Regions from separate parts of the Vreelandella venusta genome, predicted to be linked through region 1. Evidence: predicted binding sites of a transcription regulator. Region 1 holds the regulator's gene; the other holds the start of a gene.
What was found. The regulator LexA, encoded in region 1, represses DNA repair genes until DNA is damaged. The targets are predictions, from matches to a motif close to TACTGTNTANNTANACAGTA.
Positions count from the first base shown of each region.

Region 2: recN (DNA repair protein RecN) is a predicted target of LexA. The motif match lies at 6,066-6,085, and genes of this name have one in related genera.

Region 1 is NZ_CP065135.1:1,812,985-1,821,113, reverse strand. It holds gene nagZ (beta-N-acetylhexosaminidase) at 1-29, opposite strand, end outside; gene IR195_RS08630 (L,D-transpeptidase) at 111-632, opposite strand; gene IR195_RS08625 (TetR/AcrR family transcriptional regulator) at 610-1,287, opposite strand; gene lexA (transcriptional repressor LexA) at 1,620-2,297, shown strand; gene IR195_RS08615 (energy-coupling factor ABC transporter permease) at 2,356-3,027, opposite strand; gene purU (formyltetrahydrofolate deformylase) at 3,112-3,966, opposite strand; gene IR195_RS08605 (ribonuclease J) at 4,244-5,842, shown strand; gene moaE (molybdopterin synthase catalytic subunit MoaE) at 5,863-6,339, opposite strand; gene moaC (cyclic pyranopterin monophosphate synthase MoaC) at 6,344-7,138, opposite strand; gene mobB (molybdopterin-guanine dinucleotide biosynthesis protein B) at 7,203-7,754, opposite strand; gene IR195_RS08585 (uracil-xanthine permease family protein) at 7,796-8,129, opposite strand, start outside.
Region 2 is NZ_CP065135.1:347,898-356,026, reverse strand. It holds gene IR195_RS01805 (FecCD family ABC transporter permease) at 1-120, shown strand, start outside; gene IR195_RS01800 (ABC transporter ATP-binding protein) at 114-863, shown strand; gene IR195_RS01795 (DMT family transporter) at 841-1,743, opposite strand; gene dnaJ (molecular chaperone DnaJ) at 1,946-3,088, opposite strand; gene dnaK (molecular chaperone DnaK) at 3,199-5,133, opposite strand; gene grpE (nucleotide exchange factor GrpE) at 5,302-5,931, opposite strand; gene recN (DNA repair protein RecN) at 6,133-7,806, shown strand; gene fur (ferric iron uptake transcriptional regulator) at 7,932-8,129, opposite strand, start outside.

The DNA.
Region 1 (8,129 bases):
AGCATGACCGGGCCTAAAGATTGAGTCATTGTGATGGATCCAACAAAAGGGCCGTCAATTTTAGTTGATCAATCTCTCGTGTCAAAAAATCAATAATAAGTTGATTCAGCTTAGCCATTATGAAGCCAAACGGGTGTGCCCGGCGGCGCATGCTCAAAAAGATACATCAGATCATCATTGCGCAACCGAATACACCCATGTGAAGCAGCTACGCCCATCGGTTGATCAGGAGGAGTACCATGAAGATAGATAAAGCGGCGCTGAGTGTCGACATCCCCGCCTCGATTCAGCCCTCTCTCTAAACCACAGAGCCACAGAATGCGCGTTAATATCCAATCACGCCCCGGGAATTCAGCCGCCAGCGCCGATGTAAACACCTCTCCAGTCCACCGCCGCCCCCGAAAAACAGCGTTCTCAGCTAAACCACCTCCTATCGATGCACGGATATAATGCCATCCAAGGGGGGTTTGACCGCTGCCTTCCTGTTGCCCTACGCCCTTCTCACCGGTGGACACGGCACATTGGTACTCCAGTGTGCGCCCCTGCCACCAGCATAGCTGCTGCCGCTGGATATTGATCTCTATCCAACCGCCATTCTGCGGGGGTAGTTCAACTAACGTGGGCGTTCGCATAAGGTCCTTCATCAGCAGCAGGCGGTAGCGGAGCATTCATAGCGGCAACCACCACGGGGCGTAAACGTCTTACCAAATCCCTGACGGTGACTTGCTCATTATAGTCTTTCGCGGCAATGTCTCGCAGCGCATCTAAACCCGACAGCGTAAAAATCACGGTGCCCAGCATGAAATGCAGTCGCCAAAAACGCTCAGCATCAGGTAAATCGGGTGTGGCTTGACGCACCAACTCAGTAAAGCGGGTAAACACATCGCCGTACTGCTGTTGGATATAACGGCGCAAATGCCCTTGCGCCTGACTATACGCCAAGCCTAGCAGACGCATAAACACCTTCAAACTATTGCGCTCAGCAGGCACTGCCAGCACTGTGCTTGCCATTGTTTCCAACAGCACTTCAAGCGGGATCACATCACCGTTGTACTGCGCTTCCAGCTCATCAAGCGCCGTGTGAAAGCGTTGCGAGAAGGGATCTAAATAGCGTGCAAACACAGCCTGGATAAGCGCCTTTTTAGAGCCAAAGTGGTAATTGACAGCAGCCAAATTAACCCGCGCTTTACTGGTGATATTGCGTAGCGATGTTTCGGCAAAACCACGCTCGGCAAACAGCACCTCAGCGGTATCGAGGATACGTGTTACCGTATCAGATTGCGCCATAGCGCCCTCCAGAAAACGAGTGTTTAAAACATCGTTAAATACTATGCCATAACGCTATTTGGCTCAATCACTTATCTTTAGCTTTTTCCGCGATGCTAAAACGCAGCCTAGGCAGCCATTCAAACACCAGCTATCAGACGCTATCGGGGTTGCCACTGTCATAGCCTCTCAGACTTGCCGCTCCTATCCTTATTCTAGGCACCAATTGCATAACGGACGTCATTGTAAAACGCTCTAACATGTACTGGACAGAGCAACATACTGTATACTTAACCACATACTGTTTAAGCCGACATGTTGCCACTGTCTTGTTCATTTTTTTGGAGTTTGTTATGTCGCGTCCACTTACTGCCCGTCAACAGCATGTTTTTGATTTTATAGTTAAAACGATGGCTGAATTTGGCTATCCACCGACCCGCGCAGAAATTGCCAAAGCGCTAGGTTTTCGCTCCCCGAACGCTGCCGAGGAGCATTTACGAGCACTTGAGCGCAAAGGTGCTATTCGCATTATTCGTAACACCTCACGGGGAATTCGGCTGCCGAATCAGGAACCGCTGGATGTCAGTGATGTCTCGACAACCGCATCTGCCGCCAATGTAGAACCACTACCCAATGGCCTACCAGTCATTGGAGAAGTGGCTGCAGGAAGCCCGATTCTTGCAGCGGAACACATTGATCGTTATTGCCCTCTCCCCGCTGAATACTTTACCCCCAAAGCAGATTACCTACTTCGGGTGCGAGGCTTGTCAATGAAGGATGTAGGCATATTGGAAGGTGACCTTCTTGCCGTACATCGCACCGACCGGGTTCGTGATGGGCAAATTGTAGTAGCAAGGTTAGAAGACGAAGTAACCGTAAAGCGCTTCAAACGGCAGGGCCATACGGTGACACTGATTGCCGAAAACAACGACTTTGCGCCCATAGAAATTGACCTACGCACTCAGCAGCTTGATATCGAAGGGGTAGGAGTTGGCGTTATACGTGGCGGGAACGGCCAAGCACTGGGATAAGCGAGCCAGTGCAAATGCCGGTGAGGCAATCGTTAGATGCCTTACCGGCCTTACACACTTACTGAGAATCTATATAGCGACGATCATTAAACGTAGCTACCCAGCTCGGGTGATACACCAGCAAAATGCTGAGCAACATCCCGGTGATAAAAGCCTCGGAGGGCATTAACAGGGGTAAGAAGCGCGCATACTCTTGGGCTAAGTACACAGCTTCAGAGTCGGTACCCGCCACTATGATTAGCAAGACCGCTGACAACCCTCCGGCCAGCGTTGCCAGCGCCGCGCCAAAAAAGCCGCATACGAATAAGAAGATCATCAAGTTATCCGGCAGGCGCCGGTCTACCCATCGCCATACCAGACCGGTAATGACCGCAGGTACAATGCCGGTTACCAATACATTGGCGCCGAGTAATACCCATTCGTTGCGGCCACTGGCCGACATTGCAACATTAATCAGCACATTGCTGATTAATGCGAGAGGCATTTTGAATACCAGCGTCATTAAGACGGTGAAGACTAAGTGCAAGGTTAACCAATCGACTGCCTGGGCACGCAGTTGCCACATCAACACCACAGCGAGCGTCGCTGCTAACCACCGATGCTGAAGGGACACATCGCCTATCAGTACTCGCCAAGGGCGCAGCCATATCATCCACGCAAGCATACTCAACGATACCAACCACGTCAGCAACAATGCCCAGGGAGCTAAAACACTTTGCGCGAAAGACATGGATGCCCCTATCTACCTGTCAGCTAGCGAGAGGCCAGCTATAAGCTTGAATTGACGAAAACTCTACTTATCTAAACAACACGTTTAGCTGAACACCACGGTCTTATTGCCATGGATCAGTACGCGGTCTTCTAGATGCCAACGTAATCCACGCGCCAAGACTGCTTTTTCGACATCACGCCCAAAACGCACCAGATCCGTTGGCGTGTGACAATGACTTACCCGATGAATATCTTGTTCAATAATCGGCCCTGCATCGAGTTCTTCGGTGACATAGTGACAGGTAGCACCGATTAGCTTAACGCCACGCTGGTAAGCCTGATGATAAGGCTTTGCTCCGGCAAAAGAGGGTAAAAAACTATGGTGGATATTAATGACTCGTCCCGCATACCGCGAGCAGAGCGACGGTGGCAAAATCTGCATGTAACGTGCTAGCACAACGCAGTCAGCTCGCGCGCTATCAATCTGAGCCTGCACCTGCTCGAAAGCAACCTGCTTGTTATCAGGATCTACGGGCACATGATGGTAAGGAATGCCATACCACTCAGTGAGTGATCGCATATCCTGATGGTTTGAAATAACTCCGACAATATCGCAATCAAGCTCCCCAGCCTGCCAACGATAGAGTAGATCAACCAAACAGTGAGACTCTCGTGACACCATCAACACCACGCGCCTACGCTTTTGAGTATCAACCAGCGACCACTGCATATTGAAGGCTTGAGCCACCGGTTCAAACGCACTACGTAACGCTTCGGCAGACATACCCAACGAATCTGCCAAAATTTCGTAACGCATGAAAAATCGACCAGTCTCAAGATCAGAATGCTGACTTGCTTCGGTGATAGAACCACCTTGTTGAGCAATAAAGCTTGAGACACGCGCCACAATGCCCACTTGATCAGGGCAAGACACCACCAAACGGTAATAATGAGACATAAAAAAACACTCTTGACATATTTTAATGGCACGTTCGACAAGCACCTACCAGCGGTAGGGAAGCGGTATAATAGGCGCAACAGTGTACCTTATGCTTATCAAGGAAGCACCGCAGCCAAATGCCACGATGATTGTTACCCGCCCCCGCCTTCCCGTATAGTTAAGGTCTTACTTTTTAGGCTTTTCATTACTGATGCACCCACCACGCGTTCAACTTCGCCCCCGCCGTCGCCCTCCCCTGCGCCTACTGCCGCTAGGTGGGTGTGGTGAAATTGGCATGAACCTTACGCTGTATGGATACGATGATGAGTGGATCGCCGTCGACTGCGGCATGATGATTCGCCAAGATCTACCTAATTCCCCACTGCAAGTGCCTAATACGGACACCTTAGCAGCACTCAATATTACTCCAAAGGCACTCTACATTACCCATGGCCATGAAGATCATATTGGTGCCGTGGCGTGGCTCTGGCCCAGGTGGAATTGCCCTATTTTTGCAACGCCGTTAGCGGCGGGGTTGCTGCGCCATAAGTTTGCTGAACATCAACTGAGTAGTGCCGCTATACATGTCGTAGAGCCAGGTGATGCAATGGAGCTCGGCCCCTTCACGTTGCGCTACCTTCAAGTTACCCATTCAATTCCTGAAAGTTGCTCAATCCTAATGCAGGCTGGCGACTATCGCGTGCTGCACACCGGAGACTGGAAACTAGACCCCAACCCGTTAATTGGTTCGCCCATTAACGCTGCTCAATTTCGTGCGCTCGCGCCTATCGATCTCGTCGTAGGCGACTCCACTAACGCCCCGATGCCTGGTCATTCGGGCAGTGAAGGAGATGTTGCTAAAGCACTCGCTCACACCTTAAAACAGTGCACAGGACGCGTGGTGGTCTCTTGCTTTGCCAGTAATCTTGCCCGCGTATTAGCGATTGGGGTTGCTGCCCAACAGTGTGGCCGGCGCGTCAGCCTGATGGGCCGCTCAATGGAGCGCATGGTGAGTGTCGCCAAGGGACTAGGGTATCTAGACGACTTTCCGCCGCTAGTACCGCCCCATGATTTAGGCTACCTGCCACCAGAAGAGGTGGTGATTATTGCGACGGGCAGCCAAGGTGAACCACGTGCAGCACTGCAACGCTTAGCACAGCGGAGGCACCCGTTTGTGGATCTTGAACCAGGCGATAGCATCATTTTTTCTGCTAAAGCCATACCAGGCAACGAGCGCCCGATTGAACAACTGAAAAAACGCCTAGCGCAGCTTGGGGTGTCAATTTTCGATGAAATGAACCACCCAGAATTACACGCTACCGGGCATCCTGCCGAAGATGAGCTGCGCAAGCTGTATCAATGGGTGCGACCGAAAACACTGCTGCCGGTGCATGGAGAAGCGCGCCATCAGGCAGCCCATCAGGAAATCGCCACCAGCCTAGGCATTCTCGCCCCGCTCGCACCGGTAAATGGCGACATGTTGATGTTCGACAATCTAGGGTTGCGCTGTGAAGCACGCTATCCCCAACCGCCCTGCATCGTTAATCAGAATAGCGTCGTTCCCCACCCAGGGCTTGATACCGGCACCCACTCATCGCGACGCGGCAGTCTGTTCTTAGCGCTGCCAGTGACAGCTACTGACACTGGCTGGTGCCGTATTGGTCGTTTGATGCTGGATGCCAGCGCTACTAGCCCTCTCGATGAGGATAGTTTCAGCGAATGGCTAGATGATCAGTTGCAAGAAATAGCAGCGGAGACATTGGCCGATTTGCGCCAAGCACTGCAACCGAGGCTAATTCATTGGCTCGCCAATCACCTTCAGCATATGCCAGATGTACATTTGCAAATAATGGCAACCGAAATGCCCTATTCAGAAACCATGAACAGCGATTGATAAGCGATTGGCAATAGCGTCTACCAGCGCTCTGCAGCTTGCTGATCAGTAGACCGCTCTTTCACCCAGTAAGCCCCCTGACGGGAGTGCTCTTTTTTCCAAAATGGCGCCTGAGTTTTTAAAAAATCCATAATAAAATCACAGGCCTGGAAAGCATCACGACGATGAGCACTGGCCACCAGCACGCGCACGATAGGGTCTCCCGGCGTCAAATCACCAATGCGGTGAATAATCCGTACGGCCTGCAACGCCCAGCGTTGATATGCCTGCTCGCCAATCTGCGTTAGTGTGCGCTCGGTCATCCCTGGGTAGTGCTCAAGAGTCAGCCCAATAACATCAGGGGATTCATTAAAGTCACGCACAAATCCCGTGAAGGTAACAATGGCGCCGATATCGGTACGCCCGCGCAGCGCGCTTTCATAGCCATCATCCATTTTAAACGCTGCTTCTTGAACCCTGACGACAATATCTAACTCAGTCTCTGTAATATCCGTCATCTGATTACCCACCCGTCACTGGAGGAAAGAAGGCTACTTCATCCTCATCGGTAAGGCGCGCACTGTCGTTGGCCATCACTTGATTGATAGCACACAGCGTGCGCTGCTCTGACAACACATTAAAGCGTGCATCCATCTCGCTTAACGCCGCTTTCAACCCCGCGACATCTCGGCTAGGCAGTTGATCAAGCCCAATGGCGAGATCACTCTCTTCCACCCGCTCACGCAGCTCAGCAAGAAACTTAACCCGCACGCAAGGGGATGCACATCGCTCGCCTAAGCGAACTTCGCCCGCAACGCCACCGCCAGTCACAATCGGTTCTGGCACACCCCGTTGATAATCACCACGCACACCACCCCGCTTACTTTCCAATTGAATGGCGTCAATGCGCATCTCTTTATCCACCGCTTTACACATATCGTAAAGCGTCAGACAAGCTACTGACACGGCTGTCAAAGCTTCCATTTCCACCCCGGTCTGCCCATTCAAGCGACAAAGCGCGGAGACATGAACACAACCATTAGCGTGATCAACATCGAAATCTACAGCGACTTTTGAAAGCGCTAATGAATGGCACAACGGGATCAGCTCATGGGTGCGCTTTGCTGCCTGAATACCCGCAATGCGCGCGGTCGCCAGCACATCGCCTTTGGGCAATTCGCCATCGCTCAACAGTTGCAACGTTTTAGGCTGCATAACGATACGCCCAGACGCTACCGCCTCGCGGCGGGTCTCTCGCTTATCTCCGACATCGACCATATTGGCTTCGCCGTGTGTATTGAGGTGAGTTAGCTGCATATCGTTACCTTTTTAATCAAGCCACGGTGTTATAAAAATACTGCTCTGGAAGCTACTAATTTATTTAGTTAGCCACAGCATTGGGCTGAGCATGCATCCACTCAACCACCCACTCAGTGATCGCTTCAATATTATTAAGGTCCAGCCGCTCAGCTGTTGGGCGAATTGACGGGGGTAGCGGGTCAAGTGACGCGACCGCCTGCACCCAGTCACCACTGACAATGGAAGCATCGCCAATTCCTGCACGGTACAGCACTAGCTTAGGAATTGGCCACGCCTTGAAGCCTTCCACGATAACTAAATCTGGCGCTTGGGTAGCCATCATTGACAAGAGGCAGCTAAGATCCGGCTCTGCTTGGCCAGGTGTCTCTTGCATCATGGCAAAACGCTCTCGGGATGCAATCAACATAGGCGCTGCGCCAGCCTGACGCAGTTTGTAGCTATCTTTTCCTGGCTGATCGACATCAAAGCTGTGGTGAGCATGCTTTATCACCCCCACCCTAAGCCCCTTTTCACGCAGGCGAGGCAAAAGTTGCGCTAACAACGTCGTCTTACCAGTACCACTCCAAGCGGCAATGCCTAGCACAGGAAATGGACTATCAATTGCCTCTACCATTAACAACTCCCAATAACCAACCGGTGGGTATGATTGAGTGGCTATTCACCCTCTTTTTCAGCAGGTAACAGCCAGTTTAGCGCAATGCCAACTAATGCTGCTAAGCTCACTCCCTGAAGAGTGAACTGACCACCGCCAAACTGCATACCACCTATCCCAAATACTAAAATTAATGAAACCACCACCAGATTACGCGCCGCGGTTAATGACTGGCCTGCACGCACCAAGGTATTCATACCAACCACCGCGATCGAACCAAACAGCAAGGTCATAATACCGCCCATCACAGGGCCCGGAATAGTTTGCAGTAGCGCACCCAACTTGCCCACAAAGGCCAGTACAATCGCAATCACTGCGGCGATGATCATGTACATG
Region 2 (8,129 bases), 1.5 Mb from region 1:
TCAGTGATTTCCAAAATCATTATCCCTGGCACCATTATTCCCATTGGCATTATCACATCACTCGTGGGCATTCCCTTCTTCCTATTTTTGGTACTCAACCATAAGAAGGCATCATGGTAACCCTACAACTCAATCACGTTTCTGCTCGCTATGGGCGTCGTCCGATTATTCAGGACATAACCACGCCGCGCTTTCAGGGTGGCCAGGTTGTCGCCCTGCTTGGCCCTAACGCTGCGGGTAAATCAACCCTGTTTCGCCGTATTCTAGGCCTGCTAAAAGGGGATGGTGAGGTGATTGTCAGTGGCACCAGTGCCGAACGCCCAGTGGCGTATATGCCTCAAGATACGGGGGCAAAAGCAGTGCTAACGGTGTACGAATCAGTGCTGCTGGCACGTATGCAAGGGCGCAGCCTAAAAGTGCAGCCTGAAGACCTTACCCAGGTCGACCGAGCGCTTGAAGAACTCAATATCAGCGCACTTGGCGAACGCGATATCGGTGATCTGAGCGGCGGGCAGCGCCAATTGGTGAGTGCCGCCCAGGCGCTGGTTCAAGAGCCTGAAATTTTAATGCTGGATGAGCCTACCTCAGCGCTTGACCTTAACCGCCAAATCAACCTGCTAAGCGTACTGCGGCGCCTTGCCGATGAGCGCAACATGCTCATTCTGGTTGCCCTTCACGACCTCGGGCATGCGTTGCGCTTCACTGATGCAGCCATGGTGTTAGAGAACGGCCGTTTAATCGCCTGCGGTTCAACCGAGGAGGTAATCTCACCTGAGTTACTGCGCCAAGTTTACAAAGTGACGGCGCGTATTGAGCCATGCTCAAAGGGCCGCCCTCAGCTTATTGTCGAAGAAGCCGTTTAATCCGGCGGCCTTCTAGTGTGGCCAGCCCGACCCCGCTAAGTAGCAACGGCAGTGCCAGCAAAAAGCCGCTGGAAACCGGCAGGCCAAACAGCAGCCAATCTGCCAACACAGGCCACACCAACGCAATGTATTCAAAAGGCGCTAGGCGTGACGCTTCGGCGTAACGCAGCGCCAGTGTCATCGCAATATGGGCCGAGCCGCCAAACAAGCCAGACAGCACTAACAACCACACCACGTCCCCCTTAAGTGGTGCCCAGCCCAAGGGCAGCGTTGCCAACCCCGCCAGTGCAGAGACCAGAATAAAGTAGAAGGCAATGGAACCGGCTGTTTCGGTACGTGAAATACGCCGTACGGTTAGCAGCGCTCCAGCAGTTAACAGTGCGCTCAGCGCGCCTAGTGCATAGCCAGCCAGCTGCCCTTGCTCGCGACTGGCCTCAAGCCCTGGCAGCACCAGCACCGCCACCCCGGCTAACGCCAACGCAATAGCGCCCGCCCGATAAAGCGAGAAGCGCTCCCCCAGCAGCAAGACACCACCCAATGCCATAAACACGGGCGTCAGCTGGGCTAACAACGTAGTTTCCGCGACAGGCAACAAGGCCACCGCCGCGAACGACGCGAACATTGCCGCTGCCCCAAGCCCCGAGCGCAACGCATGCCCCAGTGGACGACGCGTCGCCAATCCCTGCGGAAATTCGCGACGTAGCATCAAAAACACAACAATCGGCAACAGCGCAAATAACGAGCGGAAAAACACCGACTGCCCTACCGGAACCTCGTCACTCACCGCTTTAATACACACCAACATGCCGGTGAACAGCACGCCGGAAAGCACTCGCAGTCCAATGCCCAACCCAGGGCGAGACTCTTCATCCGCTAGCATTTGCCCTCGTCCTTATGTGCAAATAAGTTATGTGCAAATAATCCACGCTTTAAAGGGTATCGGTTAGCGATTAAGCGATAAGCCCATCAGACCCACTATTTTACACTATGCAACACAATGAATTAGCAATAACTAGTTAACAAAAAAACGCCCCGATACTTGAAAGTGCCGGGGCGCTGATGTGCGGTGAAGTGAATCGCCGTTACGGCTTCATCTCTTCAAAAAACTTCTTCACACTGTCGAAGAAACCAGTTTTCTTCGGCGAGTGGCTGTGGCTATTGCTGCCGTCAAAGCTCTCTTGCAACTGACGAAGCAGGTCTTTCTGCTCGTCATTGAGATTGACCGGCGTCTCCAGGACCACTTTACAAAGCAAGTCGCCAGGTGCGCCGCCACGTACCGGCTTCACGCCTTTACCGCGCAGTCTGAAGAGCTTACCGGTTTGAGTTTCCGGTGGAATCTTCAGCTTCACACGGCCATCCAGCGTGGGCACTTCCAGCTCCCCACCCAATGCAGCGTCAACAAAGTTAATTGGCACGTCACACTGCAGGTGTTTGCCATCGCGCTGGAAGATGTGGTGTGGCTTAATCGATACCTGAACATACAGGTCACCGGGCGGGCCACCGTTAATACCACTTTCACCTTCGCCATTCAGGCGAATGCGGTCACCCGTATCCACTCCCGGCGGAATCTTCACCGACAGCGTGCGCGTTTCCCGTACGCGGCCTTCACCGTTACATTTGTGGCACGGCACTTTAATGTGCTGGCCACTGCCGTGACAGGTCGGACAGGTTTGCTGAACCGCGAAGAAGCCTTGCTGCATACGCACTTGGCCGTGGCCATGGCACGTGGGGCAGGTTTCTTTGCTAGAACCAGGCTCAGCACCTTCACCATCGCAGCGGTCACATTCGATATGGCGTGGCACGCGGATATCAACGGTCGTGCCGGAAACGGCATTCTCCAGATCCAGCTCTAAGTTGTAGCGCAGATCACTGCCACGCGCGGGGGCGTTAGGTCCACGACGACGGCCACCACCGCCACCGAAGATATCGCCAAACACATCACCGAAGATGTCGCTAAAGTCGCCAGCGCCACCACCACCGAACCCACCACCGCCTTGGCCATCAACACCGGCATGGCCAAATTGGTCATACGCCGCGCGCTTTTCGCCATCGCTTAAGACTTCGTATGCTTCTGACACTTCACGAAATTTTTCCGCTGCAGTGTTATCGTCCGGGTTTCGATCAGGGTGGAATTTCTGCGCCAAGCGGCGGTAGGCCTTTTTGATCTCTTTCTGATCAGCCCCTTTTTCGACACCCAGGACTTCATAATAATCGCGTTTGGACATGGGTCCTACGCCTCCTGGTTAGCTACGCACTTAATTAGGCGTCTGCTTCGGAAACAGCAACGCGGGAGTTGTCTCCCGCGCCACCGCATTCCTTAGCAGATAGAGGTGATTTACTGTTTCTTTTTGTCGTCGTTGACTTCTTCGTACTCGGCGTCAACTACGTCATCCTCTGGCTTGGCGCTGGCATTTTCAGCACCTTCACCGTCCGCCTGCTGAGCAGCTTCCGCCTGCTCGGCGTACATCTTCTGCGCCAATTGGCCAGACACTTCGGTCAGCGCGTCCAGCTTCTGCTGGATGTTGTCCTGATCGTCAGTCTTCACGGCTTCTTCAAGCTCGCTGATCGCGGTCTCGATGGCTTGCTTCTCGTCATCGCTCGCTTTATCACCGGCTTCCTGCACGGTTTTACGAGTGGCGTGAATCATGCCATCTGCTTGGTTACGCAGCTGCACTAGCGCTTCGAACTTTTTGTCTTCGTCGGCGTGAGCTTCCGCATCGCGTACCATTTGCTCGATCTCTTCATCGGTGAGACCGCTGGACGCTTTAATGACGATAGACTGCTCTTTATTGGTCGCCTTATCTTTGGCCGATACGTTCAGAATGCCGTTGGCATCCAGGTCGAAGGCCACTTCAATCTGCGGCACACCACGCGGTGCGGGCGGAATGTCGGCAAGATCAAAACGACCCAGCGATTTATTCTGCGAGACCTGCTTACGCTCACCCTGAACGACGTGAATCGTCACAGCCGTTTGGTTGTCATCCGCCGTGGAGAAGGTTTGCGTCTTCTTCGTGGGGATGGTGGTGTTTTTGTCGATCAGCGGCGTCATTACGCCACCCAGGGTTTCAATACCCAGGGTCAACGGCGTCACGTCCAGCAGCAGTACGTCTTTTACGTCGCCGCCAAGAACACCGCCCTGAATCGCCGCGCCCACAGCAACCGCTTCATCTGGGTTGACGTCTTTACGCGCTTCTTTGCCGAAGAAATCAGCGGCTTTCTTCTGCACCATCGGCATACGCGTCTGGCCACCGACCAGAATCACTTCGTCGATTTCAGAGGCAGACAAACCAGCATCTTTCAGCGCCATTTTGCACGGATCGAGCGAACGCTGTACCAGATCTTCAACCAGCGACTCCAGCTTGGCACGTGTCACCTTCACGTTAAGGTGTTTCGGGCCAGTGTTGTCAGCGGTGATGTACGGCAGATTAACGTCTGTCTGCTGGGCACTTGAAAGCTCAATTTTAGCCTTCTCAGCCGCTTCTTTCAGGCGCTGCATAGCGAGGTTGTCGCCAGACAGATCCATACCGCTGTCCGCTTTGAACTGGTCAACTAAGTAGTTGATCAGCGCCAAGTCGAAGTCTTCGCCGCCCAGGAAGGTGTCGCCGTTGGTGGCTAACACTTCAAACTGGGTTTCGCCGTCAACGTCAGCTACTTCGATAATAGAGATATCGAAAGTACCGCCGCCCAGGTCATATACCGCGATGGTTTTATCACCACGGGATTTGTCCATACCGTAGGCCAGTGCAGCAGCGGTCGGCTCGTTAATGATGCGTTTAACATCAAGACCGGCGATACGGCCCGCATCTTTCGTGGCCTGGCGCTGGCTGTCGTTAAAGTACGCCGGTACGGTGATGACCGCTTCAGTTACCGCTTCACCGAGGTAGTCTTCGGCGGTTTTCTTCATTTTCTTCAGCACTTCCGCACTTACCTGCGGCGGCGCCATTTTTTTGCCTTTTACTTCAACCCAAGCATCACCGTTGTCAGCTTCGGCGATTTTGTAAGGCACCATTTTGATGTCTTTTTGTACGACATCATCTTTAAAGCGACGGCCAATCAGGCGCTTGATCGCGTAAAGGGTGTTCTCAGGGTTGGTGACGGCCTGACGTTTTGCCGCTTGGCCTACCAGCGTCTCACCATCGTCGGTGTAAGCAATGATGGAAGGCGTAGTGCGGCCGCCTTCGGCGTTTTCAATGACTTTAGCGCTGTCACCATCGAGCACTGCCACACAAGAGTTGGTGGTGCCCAGGTCGATACCAATAATGCGTCCCATAGCAAAAACCTCGAATTCGGTTGTTACAAAACTGATGTTTGAAAGCTGATGTCAAAAATCTGCTTTTTGAAATTTAAAGCGTTTGCGGGTTTTCCCGCGGGTTGCCCTTTATTTGGGGGCCGCTTGCAGCATTTCAAGGGGCTTTTTTTGCTTTGCGTCAGCCAATGCTTAATTGGCTTTTTGGCTAACCACCACCATCGCGGGGCGAACTAGGCGGCCGTTAAGCAAATAACCCTTCTGCATCACGTCCATGACGGTATTGGGTTCAAGCTCGGGATTCGGCACCATCGCCATCGCTTCGTGAACTTGGGGGTCAAAGGGTTCACCCTGGGGTTCAACGCTTTCCACGCCAAATTTATTCAATACGCCTAACTGCATTTTGAGGGTCATGGAAACGCCCTCACGATGTACGTCAGAGGCCCCGTCTTCCATGCTCTCTAGGGCTTTTTCCAGACTATCAACAACGGGCAATAGCTCTTTAACAAATTTTTCTAAAGCGAACTTGCGTGCTTTTTCAGCTTCTTGCTCAGCTCGGCGACGCACGTTTTGAGCTTCAGCAGCGGCCCGTAGCGCTTGGTCTTTAGCTTCCGCCAAGCTCTGCTCAAGCTCTTCCACCTGAGCGGCTAGCATATCGGCTTCCGGGTTTCCCACGCCGTCCTCTAACACAGCGTCGTCCTCGATTAAGCCTTCCAGCTCACCCTCGACCAGGCGCTCTTCAGCCGCTTGCTCGGTGACTTCCGCCTCTTGCTCTTGGCGGGCCAGCTCATCTTCTAATGGGGTTTGCGGTTCTTTTGCCATGCCTAGCTCCTGAAAAGTATGCAGCGGTGGCATTAACGGCCACCTCGGTTAAGTCACGAGTATTAACCACGTATGGACGCTATATGGGGGTTATAAAAGCCATCTCAAGAGTGGCATTGAAGTGAGTTACAGACTACTGTATAAAACAACAATTATTGGATAAGTATCCAGCTTCTGTGCCGCACCGCCTCAGGAGGCCTTATGCTCACGCAGCTAGCAATCCAAGATTACGCTATTGTTGACCGCCTTGAACTCGATCTAACCCGTGGTATGACGGCGATTACCGGGGAAACCGGGGCAGGCAAATCGATTTTACTCGGCGCCCTTGGCCTATGTTTGGGTGAGCGTGCCGATGCCGGCAGCGTCCGCCATGGGCGTGAACGCACCGACCTTTCCGCGCGTTTTGATATTCAACATCTACCCGCTGCCACACAGTGGTTGACTGCTCGTGAGCTGCCTGCTGAAGAGTGCTTACTGCGCCGTGTGGTTACCGCCAGCGGTCGCTCCAAAGCGTGGATCAATGGCCACCCTGCCACCATCGCCGACCTAAAATCGCTGGGCGAACAGTTGATTCAAATCCATGGACAGCATGCTCATCAAGCACTCATGCGTGAAGAAACCCACCTCGCCCTGCTGGATGATTATGCCGGGCTGCGTGAACGCAGTCAGCAGCTGGCTGAAACCTTCCGCGAGTGGCGCAGTGCCCGGCGGCGATTAAAAAAACTCAGCGAAGAAGGCAGTGAAGTTGAGGCAAAGCGGCAACTGCTGCGCTACCAAGTAGAAGAATTAGATCAACTGGCACTGGCAGAGGGTGAGCTGCAAACGCTAGAAGAGGAGCAACACACCCTCGCCCATGCGGAAGAGACACTACGTGAAACCCAGTTTGCCGCCGACTGCTGCGCAAGCGACGAGGGCGGTGCTCTATCGCTGTTAAATCAAGCCTATGCCCATTTAAGCGCGCTACCCGGCAGTGATAAAGGCACGCTGGCCAACACTTTGGCTATGCTTAGCGATGCGCGCATTCAAGTCGAGGAAGCGTCAAGCGAACTCAATCGCCTTGCCAGCACTACCGAACTAGACCCGGAGCGCTTAGCCTGGGTAGAAGAACGGCTTGGCGATATCCACCGTATTGCCCGTAAACACCACGTTGCCCCGGAAGAGATTTGCGCACTGCACTCACAGCTCAGCCAGGAAGTCGAACTACTAGAAGCCAGCGACGACGATCTGGAGTCGTTAAGCAACCAAGTTTCAGAATACCGCGAGCGCTATCGCAGCGATGCCAAACAATTAAGCGAGGCGCGACAAAAAGCCGCCGTTCGCTTAGGCAAAGAAGTGCAACAACAGCTAGGTTTTTTGGCCATGGGTAAAGCACGCTTTGAGGTGGACGTTACCCCGCGTGAAACGCCTACGCCGGAAGGCCTGGATCACGTCCAATTCCTGATTAGCGCGAACCCGGGCCAGCCCGCTAGGCCGTTAACCAAAGTGGCCTCGGGCGGCGAACTATCGCGTATCAGCCTTGCCATTCAAGTGGTGGCCGCCTCCCACTCCACTATTCCCAGTTTGGTCTTCGATGAAGTGGACGTGGGTATCTCAGGAGCGACAGCCGAAATTGTCGGTCAACTACTACGCAAGCTCGGTGAAAACGGCCAAGTAATGACCGTCACTCACCTGCCTCAGGTCGCCGCCCAGGCGCATCAGCACCTACATATTGAAAAACGCGCCAAACGAGATAGCACGCTGACCCATATGGCGCTACTGGACGAACAGGGGCGCATCAGCGAGCTCGCCCGCATGCTGGGCGGTGTAACGCTATCTGACCAAACACTCGCCCACGCCCGCGAAATGCTGCACGCTAGCCAACGACCACCGCACTAAGCACTTTTTACTAAGCACTTTTTTCAAGCGGCAACGCGCTAGCAAACGCCACAAACCATAAAAAAACGCCCCCAGGGCGCGAATGAGTCATCACTCGCACCCTGGGGGCGTTTTATTTAGCGCGACTATTTTTTATTTGTGGGGCCGCTGTCCTGTCGTGTTACGTCCGACCCACGGGGGCGTACGTAAAGCACCAGGGCATGGTCCACAAGTTCATAGCCGTGCTCTTCGGCGATCTCTTGCTGACGACGCTCGATGATTTCATCGACAAACTCAATGATTTCACCACTTTCTAAACACACCATATGGTCGTGGTGGTCTTC